DNA from 3 places in the Geodermatophilus sp. URMC 61 genome. Region 1 is predicted to be linked to each of the others. Evidence: predicted binding sites of a transcription regulator. Region 1 holds the regulator's gene; each other region holds the start of a gene.

The links. The regulator LexA, encoded in region 1, represses DNA repair genes until DNA is damaged. The targets are predictions, from matches to a motif close to TCGAACANNTGTTCGA.
Region 2: the regulator LexA is predicted to act here: its motif matches at 1,978-1,993, upstream of ACU610_RS19545 (replicative DNA helicase).
Region 3: the regulator LexA is predicted to act here: its motif matches at 1,699-1,714, upstream of ACU610_RS03155 (DUF222 domain-containing protein).

Annotation. Positions count from the first base shown of each region.
Region 1 is NZ_JBRFHZ010000002.1:2,918,616-2,922,626, reverse strand. Features, by position in the region: gene ACU610_RS13560 (phosphatase PAP2 family protein) at 3-728, shown strand; gene ACU610_RS13555 (hypothetical protein) at 700-1,755, shown strand; gene lexA (transcriptional repressor LexA) at 1,874-2,572, opposite strand; gene ACU610_RS13545 (LysM peptidoglycan-binding domain-containing protein) at 2,968-3,633, shown strand; gene ACU610_RS13540 (hypothetical protein) at 3,762-4,011, shown strand, end outside.
Region 2 is NZ_JBRFHZ010000002.1:4,180,555-4,184,565, reverse strand. Features, by position in the region: gene ACU610_RS19555 (winged helix-turn-helix transcriptional regulator) at 1-312, opposite strand, end outside; gene ACU610_RS19550 (acyl-CoA dehydrogenase family protein) at 385-1,527, shown strand; gene ACU610_RS19545 (replicative DNA helicase) at 2,089-4,011, shown strand, end outside.
Region 3 is NZ_JBRFHZ010000002.1:666,005-670,015, forward strand. Features, by position in the region: gene ACU610_RS03150 (lysylphosphatidylglycerol synthase domain-containing protein) at 1-1,516, shown strand, start outside; gene ACU610_RS03155 (DUF222 domain-containing protein) at 1,719-3,269, shown strand; gene ACU610_RS03160 (hypothetical protein) at 3,974-4,011, opposite strand, start outside.

The DNA of each region.
Region 1 (4,011 bases):
GCGTGACCAGCGGCGCGGTGCGGCGGCGTCCCGGGGCCTCCCCGCCGGACGTCGCCGACGTCCGCGTCGGCCGCCCGCCGCGGTGGCTCCTGGGCGCTGCCCTGGTGGTGACCGTGGTGGTCACCGTCGACCTGCTCAGCCGCGGCGTGCTCGAGCGGATGGACCTGCGGGTCTCCGAGGTGGTCAGCGGCTGGGACCTGCAGGGCTCGGCCGCCTACTGGCCGGTGTGGGCGGTGACCCAGCTCGGTGGGCGCGGCTTCATCCTCATCGTCCTGGCCGGGCTGGTCGGCTACCTCGCGTGGCGGTTCCGCACCGTCGTCCCGCTGCTGCGGGTGCTGCTGGCGCTGGGTCTGCTCACCGTCGTCGTCTACTCGTTCAAGTTCGGGACCGGCCGGACGGCGCCGGCCTACCCCGGGTCGTTCTTCCACCGGGACGGCGCCTCCTACCCCTCCGGGCACGTCGCCAACGCCGTGCTCATGTGGGGGGTGGCCCGGTGGCAGGTGGTGCAGTACCGGCTCGCCGGGTGGGTGCAGCAGACCGCCCGGGTGCTCAGCGTCGTCGGCCCGGTGGCCACCGGCGTGGCCATGGTGTCCCTGGACTTCCACTGGGTCACCGATGCCGTGGTCGGGGCGGCGGTCGGCATCCTGCTGTTGGGCGTGGTTCACCTGCTCGACACGGTCCTGGTGTCACGCTGGGTCAGTGCCCGAGCTGGCCGGTCGTCCGCGTAGCGGGGCCAGGAGGCGACGTCTGGCGGCCGGGACCGGTCTCGCGCTGACGCTCGCCCTCGGCCCCGCCCTGCCCGCGTCCGCCGCGCCGGCCGACCCGGCCACACCCGCGACGCGCTGCCAGCTCACCGACCCCCGGCTGCCCGAGGTCTCGGGGTTGGTCGAGGTGGGCGACCGGATGCTGGTGCACAACGACGGCGGCGACTCGCTCGACGTCTACGTGCTCGACGGGACCTGTGCGGTGGTCACCGTGCACTCCGCGGCGGTGGACCCCTATGACCCCGAGGACATGGCGCTGGCCGTCGACGGGACCGTCTGGCTCGCCGACACCGGCGACAACACCAGCACCCGGCCGACGGTCGCCCTGCTGGCCCTGCACGCCGACGGCAGCAGCTCGGTCTACCGGCTGGCGTACCCCGAGGGCCCGCGGGACGTCGAGGCGTTGCTGCTGGCCCCCGACGGGACGCCGTACCTGGTGACCAAGGAGGTGCTGGGCGCCAGCGAGGTGTTCCGCCCGGTGTCGGCGCTCGTCGAGGAAGGCACCGTCGGCCTCACCGAGGTCGGTGGGGTGGAGTTCGTGCTGACCGGGACGCCGGGCGGCCCGGTCGGCCGCGCCGGTCAGCTCATGGTCACCGGCGGCGCCGTCTCGCCCGACGAGCGCTGGATCGCGCTGCGCACCTACACCGACGCCTACGTCTGGCAGCTGACCGGCTCGGACGTGGCCGGTGCGCTGGCGGGGGAGCCGCGCCGGGTCGCCCTGCCCGAGGCGGCCCAGGGCGAGGCGATCAGCTTCACCGGGGACTCCTCGGCGCTCGTCGTCGCGGGGGAGGGACTCCCCAGCGACGTCACGGTGGTGCCGCTGCCGGCCCCGGCGGCGCGCTCGTCGGAGGCGGCGCCCGCGGAGGGCACGGTCGCCGGCCTGCTGTCCGGCGACGGCGGACCACCTCCGGTGGCGGCGGCGGTCGCTGCCGCCGTCGTGGCCGGCGTGCTCGTCTGGCTCGGGGGCAAGCTCGTGCGCCGGCGCGACTGAGACCTCGCTCCGTGCTCGGGCGCTCCGCCCGCGCCCGCGTGCCCGCCGGTCGGCGCCCGACGGGCACGGTGGTACGCCCGGCCGCCGGCGCGGTGGTCGCGGCGCCGGCGGGACGGGGTCAGACCCGGCGGAGCACCGTGACGACGCGGCCGAGCACGGTGGCGTCGTCGCCGGGGATGGGCTCGTACGCGGGGTTGTGCGGCAGCAGCCACACGTGCCCGTCGCGCCGCTTGTAGGTCTTCACCGTCGCCTCGCCGTCGATCATGGCAGCGACGATCTCGCCGTTCTCCGCGGTCGGCTGCTGGCGCACGACGACCCAGTCACCGTCGCAGATGGCCGCCTCGACCATCGAGTCACCGGTGACCTTGAGCATGAAGAGCGTGCCCTCGCCGACCAGTTCGCGGGGGAGTGGGAAGACGTCCTCGACCGCCTGCTCCGCCAGCACGGGCCCACCGGCGGCGATCCGGCCGACGAGCGGGACGTAGGTGGGGGCGGGCGTGTCCTCGGCAGCGGCGGGGGCCACGACCGTGGGCGCGGGCGCGCCGGGGGTGTCGCCGGGCAGGCGGACGTCGAGGGCCCGCGGGCGGTTGGGGTCGCGGCGCAGCCAGCCCTTCTTCTGCAGCACGCTGAGCTGGTGGGCCACCGACGAGGCCGACGACAGCCCCACGGCCTCGCCGATCTCCCGCACCGAGGGCGGGTAGCCGCGCCGCTCGATCGAGTCGCGGATCACCTCGAGGACCCGCCGCTGTCGCTGGGTGAGCCCGTCGCCGCTCTCCCCCCGGTCGGGGAAGGGGCGCACCGAGGCCGTCTCGGCCACCTGCGGTGCTGCGGTCCGGCTCCCGGACGCGCGCCGCGACGAGCCGCCTCCGCCCCGGACACCGCTGCCCGACGTCCCGCTCGTGCCCGCCACGTCTCCTCCTCGCCGGCCGTGTCGCCACGGCCCTGTCGTCCTGCGCCCGCCCGGGGAGCCGGTCCGGGCCGGCTCCGCCAGCTCGGAGCGCTGTCGGCCCCGGCCCCGCCGGCGACCTCGCGGCGACGGCGGACGGGTGCTGCTCCGGACCGTAGCGCTTCGGCGTCGTTACTTCAAACGTGTGTTCGAAGCGCGCGTGTGCGGTGTCGGGTCGACCACGTCACCGGGATGCGGTAGACACCGCACAGACGTTCGATCGAACGTGCGTTCGATCGGTGTCCGGTCGACGGAGAGGAGAGGTCATGGCGAGCGTGCGGCAGGCCGTGCTGGAGTTCGACGCGGCGGTCCAGGTCCCCTGGCGGCCGTTGCTCGGGGCGCTGGACGGCGGTCTCGCGGGCCGGCCGGGGGCTGTGCCCGGGCGCTCCTCGCGGACGCCTGTTGTGACGAGTCTGGCCGGCACCGGTCCTCGGGTCGCCGGTCACCTGCGGCCGGTGCCCGACCGCCCCGCGGGTCCGGAGCCGCGGCCCGCGGACCCGGCTCCTCCGGCCCGGGGTGCGGGCCGGGCTCCGGCCCGCCGGGAGTCGACCTCCTCGGGTGCCCGTCCCGCCGTGTTCCGCCCAGTGCCGGCCGGCGCGGTGCGCGGCGGTCGCGCCGTCCCCGGGCGCGCTGCCGGCCCGCGGCTGCGCCTGACCCGCCGGGGGCGCCGACTGGCGCTCGTCCTGGCCCTCGGTGGTGCCGTCGCACTCGGCTCGGTCGTCGCCCCGCTCGTGCGGGGCGCGGACGGCGGTGGGCTGCAGTTGGCCGGGGAGCGGAGTGTGGTGGTGGAGCCCGGCGACACGGTGTGGTCGATCGCCGGGGAGCTCGCCGGGGCCGACCAGGACGTGCGCACGGTGGTCGACGCCATCGAGGAGCTCAACGACCTGGAGGGTTCCGCCCTGGTCCCCGGCCAGGTCCTCGAGCTCCCCTGAGCGGCGCACGGTCACCGGTCACTCGAGGGGGCGGTCGAGGAGCGACAAGAGCCGGCGGCGATGTTCGTCAATCCGTCGAGCCGAGTCGCTGACGCTCTGTCGCTGAAAGGCGACTTACCGTCAGCTCCGTGTCAGCGATCTCAGGCAACCGGGCCGCCGTCTTCACGCAGCAGTCGCAGCGCTGCGAGGTGTTCGTCGAAGGCGCCTGGTGGCCGGGGTCGCTGCTGGGCTGGCGGCACGACGGTCAGGGTGCGTGCCAGGTGTGGGTGCGTGTGGCCGTCGCCGGCGTCGACCGTGACACCTGGACCGACCTGGCCGGGGTGCGCCTGTCGGAGACCCGCCCGGCGCAGGTGCTGGTACCGGACGGCGGGATCAACC
Region 2 (4,011 bases), 1.3 Mb from region 1:
GAGCTCGTCGGGCCGTGGTTCGCCGAACGCCCAGCGGGCACCCCACTCGGCCAGGCCGAAGACCAGCGGGCGCAGTTCCTCGCCGGCCTGGGTGACGCGGTAGCGGCCGTCGTGGTGCTCGACGAGCCCGGCCCGGACGAGGTGGTCCAGGCGCTTGGAGAGCAGCCCGCGGGAGAGCCGCGGCAACCCCCGGGCGAGCTCGTTGAACCGCTCCGCGCCGACCAGCAGGTCGCGCACGATGAGCAACGTCCACCGGTCGCCGAGCAGCTCCAGCGACCGGGTGATCGGACAGTACTGGCCGTACCGGGCCATGCCGTCGATGGTGACAGGGGCGGTGCAGAACCAGAACTGGATGGGGCGCGCCGGCGTCCGGATCGTGGCGGCATGACGACGACAACAGAATCCCCGCGTACGGACGAGCAGGTCCTCTCCCTGGCCGCCGAGGTCGGCCGTCGCGCCGCCGAGCACGACGCCGAGCACGACAGGGACGCGACCTTCGTGAGTGAGGCCTACCGCGCCATGGCCGAGACCGGCTACCTGGCGATCGCGGTCCCGGTGGAGTTCGGCGGGGCCGGCGCGACCTGGCGCCAGGTGGTGCTCGCCGAGCACGAGTTGGCCCGGTGGTCCGGCTCGGCCGCCCTCTCGGCGGCCATGCACCAGTACCTGACCCTCGTGCACCGCTGGCGGCACCGGCGCGGAGCGGCGGACGCCGAGGCCACGCTGCGCCGAGTGGCCGACGAGGGCATCGTGCTGGCCACCAGCGGCGGCTCGGACTGGGTCAGCCCGACGACGACCGCGGTCGAGGCCGACGGCGGGTACCTGGTGCGCGGCCGGAAGTCCTTCTGCTCGCAGGCGCCGGCGGCGACGGTCCTGGCGACCTCGGCCGTGCTGGGGGAGCCTCGACCGGGGGCCGAGGTGCTGCACTTCGGGATCCCGCTCACCGCGCCGGGCGTCTCGCTGGTCGACACCTGGGACACGTTGGGCATGCGCGGCACGGCGAGCCAGGACGTCGTCCTGGACGACGTCTTCGTGCCGGCCGAACGGGTGCTCGGCCGGCGCCCGTACGGCCAGCTCGCCGGTCCCCTGCTGCTGGCGGCGATCCACTTCGCCCCCGTCGTGGCCGGGGTCTACCTCGGTGTGGCGCAGGCCGCTCACGAGGAGGCCGTGCGGCTGGCCACCCGTCGCCCGGAGCCGGCCCCCGCCGCGGTGCGGCAGATCGGGGAGATGCAGGCACGGCTGCGAGTGGCCCGCTGGGCGCTGCTCGGCGCGGTCGGGGAGGTCGGTGAGTACCCGCCGCTCGAGCACGCGGTCCTGGAGACGCTGATGACCGCCAAGCGCCACGCGGTGCTCGAGGCGGTGGCGGTGACCGACCTGGCCCTGCAGGTGGCCGGCGGTCCGGCGTTCTACCGGACGTCGCCACTGGAGCGTGCCTACCGCGACGTGCGGGGCGGGCCGTTCCACCCGCTGACCCCCGAGGCCACCCTGGCCGCCGTGGGCGAGGCCGCCGTGCGCGCCGCCCGCGGCTGACCGCCACCGGCCGAGGCACCGGACCGTCGAGGGCGGCCGGACGCCGGCACGTCGGGCCCTCGGCCACCGCTGCGCGGGGGCACGACGGTCGGTCGTGGCGGCGCCCCCGGTGGCCCGCCTCCACCGGGTGTCGACCTGTGGACGTGTGACCGCTGGGGCGGCTGCGGCGGCCCCTGCGACACGCCGGACGACGACACCCGGATTTCTCGCAGGTTTTTCCCGTCCACACCCGGTGAGTCGTCTCCGCGCAGGTCAAGGGCGGGATACGAGGGACGGCGTCGCGGCGTCCCCCGCTGTCTCCACATGTCGACACGGCTGTGTCCACCGACTTGTCCACAAGTTGTGCAGAAGCGCGTTCACACCGGTGTTGGACTGGTCCGTCCGCACTTCCTAACGTCCTCCACGGCTGCCGTCGGGGCGGAACTGTCGGACCTCCGCGGTAGCAATGACCCGAACGCACGTTCGAGTCACGTGTGCAGCGTTCTGGTGCTTCCCCCACCAGGCCCCGGCGATCCCGCCGGGGCCTGTGCGCGGGTGCGCCGTGAGTGGATGGAGGACCCCGTGGCGGTGGCCGACGACTTCGAGCGTCCGTCCCCGACGGCGCCGGCGTACGACCGGCAGCCGCCGCAGGACGTCGCGGCGGAGCAGTCGGTGCTCGGCGGCATGCTGCTGAGCAAGGACGCGATCGCCGACGTCGTCGAGGTGCTGCACGGCAACGACTTCTACCGACCGGCGCACCAGGTGATCTACGACTGCATCCTCGACCTGTACGGGCGGGGGGAGCCGGCCGACGCGATCACCGTCGCCGCCGAGCTCAACCGCACCGACCAGCTGTCGAAGATGGGTGGCGCGGTCTACCTGCACACCCTGATCCAGTCGACGCCGACGGCCGCCAACGCCGGCTACTACGCCGCGATCGTCGCCGAGCAGGCGGTCCTGCGGCGGCTGGTCGAGGCCGGCACCCGCGTCGTCCAGCTGGGCTACGGCGCCGCCGGTGGCAAGGGCGACGTCGACGACATCGTCGACCGCGCCCAGCAGGAGATCTACGACGTCACCGAGAAGCGCATGAGCGAGGACTACGCGCGCCTCGAGGACGTCCTGCAGCCGACGATGGACGAGCTCGACGCCATCGCCTCCCGTGGTGGCACCGCCCGCGGCGTGCCCACCGGCATCCGCGACCTCGACGAATTGACCAACGGTCTGCAGGCCGGCCAGATGGTCGTGATCGCTGCACGTCCCGGTGTGGGCAAGGCCCTGGCCCTCGACACCCCGATCGCCACGCCGGTCGGCTGGACGACGATGGGCGAGGTCGCGGTCGGGGATCAGGTGATGGGTTCCGACGGCCGCCCGACGACGGTCGTGGCCGCCACCGAGGTGATGACCGGCCGGCCCTGCTACGAGGTTCACTTCTCCGACGGCTCGGTGATCGTGGCCGACGCTCAGCACCAGTGGCTGACCGAGACCCGCGCCAGCCGGAAGTCGGCGCAGGCGGCGGCCTCCGGCTACAGCCGCGATCGCAACCAGCGCACGTTCGCCGAGGTCCGGACGACGGAGGAGATCGCCCGCACCGTCCGCTGCGCCACCAAGGACACCCGGCTCAACCACTCGGTGACCAACGCAGCGCCGCTGGAGCTGCCGGAGGCCGACCTCCCCCTGCCGCCGTACGCGCTCGGTGTGTGGCTGGGCGACGGAACGTCCCGAGCCGCGCACTTCACGAGCAACGACCCCGAGATCGCCGTGTACATCGAGGCCGAGGGGCTCGTCGTCGAGCCGACGGGCGTCCACCGTCGGTACTCGTTGCGGCTCCCGACGCGGCCGGCCGTCGCCCCTCGTCCGTGCCGGATGTGCGGCGAGCTGTTCGTGCCGCAGACGTCGCAGGTGCAGACCTGTGGCCAGACGTGCGGTGGCCGGCTGCGGGCCAGCGGCGGTGTCGGCCGTCAGGCGACCTGCCCGGACTGCGGTGGTCCCTCGGCGGGCTTCGCGCAGTGCCTGGCCTGCCGTGACCACCACGGCACCGTGCCGGGCATCCTGCGCACGCTGGGGGTCTTCGGCGACAAGCACATCCCGACCGCGTACCTGCGGGCCTCGCTGGCTCAGCGACGTGCCCTGCTGGCTGGGCTCCTGGACACGGACGGAACGGTGACGCCGAGCGGTGTCGTGCGGTTCGCGGTGACCAACCCGCGGCTGGCCGAGGACGTACGCGAGCTCATCGCCAGCCTCGGCCACCGGGTGCGGATGACCCGCAAGCGGGTCAGGGGTCGCAGCGAGCCGTCGTCCACCTGCTTCACGCTGACGTTCAGCACGGATGACGAGGTGTTCCGTCTGGAGCGGAAGAAGCGCGTCCACAAGGAGCGCGGTGCCCGCAGCTCCACCGCCCGCGGCGTCCGTTTCATCACTGACGTGCGGCCGATCGGCAGTGTGCCGGTGCGGTGCATCGAGGTCGCCGCCGAGGACCACCTGTTCCTCGCCGGGCGGAGCTTCATC
Region 3 (4,011 bases), 2.3 Mb from region 1:
CGGCCGGCCCGCCCTCACCCTGCGCGGCCAGCTCGAACGCGAGGCGCTCTGCGCCGGCATCGCCCGTGCGGCCGACGTCCCCGCGCCCACGGTGCTGACGCTGCTGTCCGCGGGGCCGGCCCTGCTGTCGGTGGCCCGGCCGCTCGCCGGCACCCCGCTGGCCGAGGCGGACGGTGAGGTCCCCGGGGTGCTCCGGGCCGCCTTCGCCGCGCTCCGGCGGGTGCACCGGGCCGGGGTGGCCCACGGCGCGGTCAGCCCGCAGTCCGTCGTCCTGCTGCCGGACGGCCGGGTGGGCTTCACCCGGTGGCGGTCCGCCCAGCCCGCGGCCAGTGAGCTGCAGCGCGAGCTGGACGTCGTGGCGCTGCTGGTCACCGCGGCCGCGCACGCCGGGGTCGGGGCGGCGGTGACCGCGTTCCGCGACGGGTACGGGCCCGGGGCGCCGGCCGAGGCGCGGCTGGCGGCGCTGGCCCAGCCGCTGGTGCTGCCCCCGCCGCTGCGGGAGGCGGTGCGCCGGACGTCGGTCGTCGGCGAGCTGCGCACCGCCCTGGCCGGGCCCTCGGGGGCGACTCCGGTCGCGGCGCCGCGGCTCGAGCGCGTGCGGCCGAGGACGATCGTCACGGTGCTGGCGGCGACCGTCGCCGCGTACGTCCTGGCCTCCCAGCTCTCCGAGGTCAGCCTCGCCAGCACGCTGAGCGGGGCCCGCTGGCACTGGCTCGCGGTCGCGGTGCTCGGCTCGGCGGTGACCTACGTCGGCGCGGCGCTGGCCCTGCAGGCCTTCGTCCCGGTCGACCTGCCCCTGGGCCGCACCACGCTGGTGCAGGTCGCGACGGCCTTCGTCACGCTGGTGACCCCGCCGACCGTGGGCCACATCGGGGTCGGCATCCGCTACCTCCAGCGCGCCGGCGTCCCGCTGGCGACGGCGGCTGCCAGCGTCGCCGTGAGCCAGGTCGTCACCGTCGTCGTCACGGTGGTCGTGCTGTTGGTGTGCAGCTGGGTGAGCGGCGTCTCGGCGTCCCGCCCGACGCTGCTGCCCAGCGGTGAGGTGCTCCTCGTCCTGGTCGTGGCGACGGCGGTGCTCGTCGTCGTGGGGTTGCTGCCGCCCACCCGGCGGCTGCTGCACCGCCGCGTGGAGCCGCTGCTGCGCCAGACGCTGCCCCAGCTGCTCACCGCGCTGACCCAGCCGCGCCGCCTCGGGACGGCGGTCCTCGGCACCCTCCTGCTCAACGGCGGCTACGTGCTCGCGCTCGACGCCTCCCTGCGTGCCTTCTCGGCCTCGCTGTCCCTGCCGACGCTCGTCGTCGTCTACCTGGCGGCGTCCACGATCGGGTCGGCGGCGCCCACCCCTGGCGGGCTCGGCGCCGTCGAGGCCGCCCTCGTCGGCGCCCTGACGGCGACGGGTGTGCCGGTGACCGCCGCGCTCACGGCCGTCCTCGCCTTCCGGACGGCGACGTTCTGGCTGCCGGCGCCGTTCGGCTGGCTCGCCTTCATGGTGCTGCAGCGCAGGCAGCAGATCTGATCAGGGCGCTTGACCTGCGCTCCTCTGTAGGTCGTCCCTTCGATCGAGGTCGCTCTCATCGCCGCCCGGACCGCGACGCTCGCTGTCAGCACCCCTCGGCTGGCCGGCCTTCGTGCGCTGCGGCGGGGGCAGCGGATCGGATCGGTTGCTGACCTGCAGTCTCCCTTGCCCATGGATCTGACTCGAACATATGATCGAACACATGGACGGCGGAGTGCAGCCCGGGACGGTCGGTGTCGACGCGTCGGGCGTGTCCGGCAACGTGGCGGTGGATGAGCCGTCGGTGGGCTGGGCGAGCGGTCCGTTGGGTGCGGTGCAGGCCGCGGCGCGGGAGATGAGCCGGCAGGCGGCGGTGCGGGCCCGGGCGGTGGCGGACTTCGCGGTCTCCCGCCCTGCCAGTGCCGATCGGGCGCCGGGGGAGCGCGGGGCGATGTCGGCCGAGCGGTGGGCGGCGCGGGCCGAGGTGCTGCGCCCGGTGAGCGAGTGGGCCGCCCAGGAGCTGGCCATCGCGCTGAACGTCACGGTGCAGGCGGCGGAGGCGGAGCTGGCGCGGTCGCTGGCGCTGGTCACCCGGCTGCCTCGGGTGCTGGACGCGCTCGCGGCCGGGCTGCTGCACCCGGGACACCTGTGGTGCCTGCTCGAGCACGTCGCCCCGATCACCGACGACACCCTCCGCGCGAAGGTCGAGGCCGACCTGCTGGCCTGGCTGGCCGCCCGCCAGCGGGTGACCACCCCGGCCGCGCTGGGAGCGCGGGTACGCCGGGTGGTCACCCGGCTGAACGCCCGCGACGCGGCGCGGGACCTGGCCCGGGCGCTCAAGCGGCGGGGCATCTCGCTGCGGGAGGACCGCACGCTGGGGATGTCGGTGGTCACGGTGGTGTGCAGCACGCCGGAGGCGCAGGCGTTCTACCGCGCGCTGGGTGCCTGCGTCGACGCCCTGGACCCCGACCCCGGCGACGCGCGCACGCGGGGGCAGAAGCTGGTGGACTGCCTGCTGGACCTCGTGCTGCGCCCCGGCGAGACCGACCTGCCGCCGGTGCAGGCGCTGCTGACCATCGTGGCCTCGGTGCACACCGTCCTGGGTGGTGACCAGGCGGGGGAGGTCGACGGCAGGCCGGTGCCCGCGGAGATGGTCCGCCAGCTGGCCCGCGCCCTCGCCGGCCTCGACCCGACCCCCACCCCGAGCGCCTGCGACGGCACCGCGGCCGCGGGCCAGAGGACGTGCCTGGCGGATGAGCACTTCGAGCCGGCCGACGCGGCCGCGATGTCAGCCACTTCGCTCCCTGCCGGTGGCGCTGTCGAGCCGGTCGACGTCGAGGGCGGCCCGATCGAGCGGGCCGCCGCGGAGCTCAGCGCCGCCGACTTCGACCGCTGGCTGGACGAGCTGGTGAGCGCCGGCTTCGGCGACGCTGCCGCCTCCGGTGCTCCGGGCGGGGAGCCCGGCGTCCCACCCGGCCCCGCCGAGTGGGACGCCGGGCCCTGGCAGGACCCCTGCGAGTGGCTCGACAACCTCGGGCGCGACCTGCCCGAACCCGATGCGGAGGTCCCCCCGCTCACCCCGCACCGCCACCCCTGGTTCGGGCTGGTGGGCGGCTGCCGACCGCGCGGTCGACCAGGCCGGTGCGGCGGTGCACGCCGCCCGCCTGGCCCTGGGTGCGGCCGGGCGGATGGTGCGCACCGGGCAGCGCGCCGACGCCGCCGACGAGGCCGCCTGGCGGGCCGGTGCGGCCGGGCGGGTGACCGCGGCCGGTGACGCGCTGGCCGCGGCCGCCGACGGCCAGCGTGAGGAGCTGGCCGCGCTGCTGTCGGCCACGGGCGTGGGTGGGCTGGCCGATCGGCCGCGGATCGCGGTCACCGACGCGACCAGCGGCGCGCTGCCGGCGCTGACCGACCTGCCGGGGCTGCGCCGGGCCGGCGGCTGCGGGCGGCAGGCCTGCCGGCGGCGGCCGGAGGCCTGCGGGCACGACCTGACCGGCCGCCCCGGCCTGGGCCCGCCCGGCCCCAGCTCGGGTACCGGCCCGAGGCGGCGCTGGACCGTTTCGCCCGGCCCGGGATCGGCGCTGCCGCTTTCCCGGCTGCCGCCGCCGCGTCGCCCGCCGCAGGCTAGCTCGACCACGTCCGCGCCTGGCCCGACGGCGAGACCGCCGCGGCCAACCTGGCCGGCTTCTGCACCGCCGACCACCGCGGCAAGCACCAGGCGCCGGTCCGGGTTACGCCATGGCCGCCGACGGCACCCTCACCGTCACGACACCCAGCGGCCTGACCGCGGTCACCGAACCACCGCCCTACTGACCGTTCGCCGGCCGCTCCGTCGGGAGCCGGACGTGGTGAGCCGACCGGATCCGGGTGCGGTCAGGACGAGGCCCGGGACACCGGTCAGCCTGCCGGCGCGACCCGCGGGTCCGCCCCGAGGGACGGGCTGTCGCACGGGACGCCCGGCTCGGGTGTGCGTTCCGGTCAGAGCGCCAGGAACCAGCCCAGCGCGCCGGCCACGA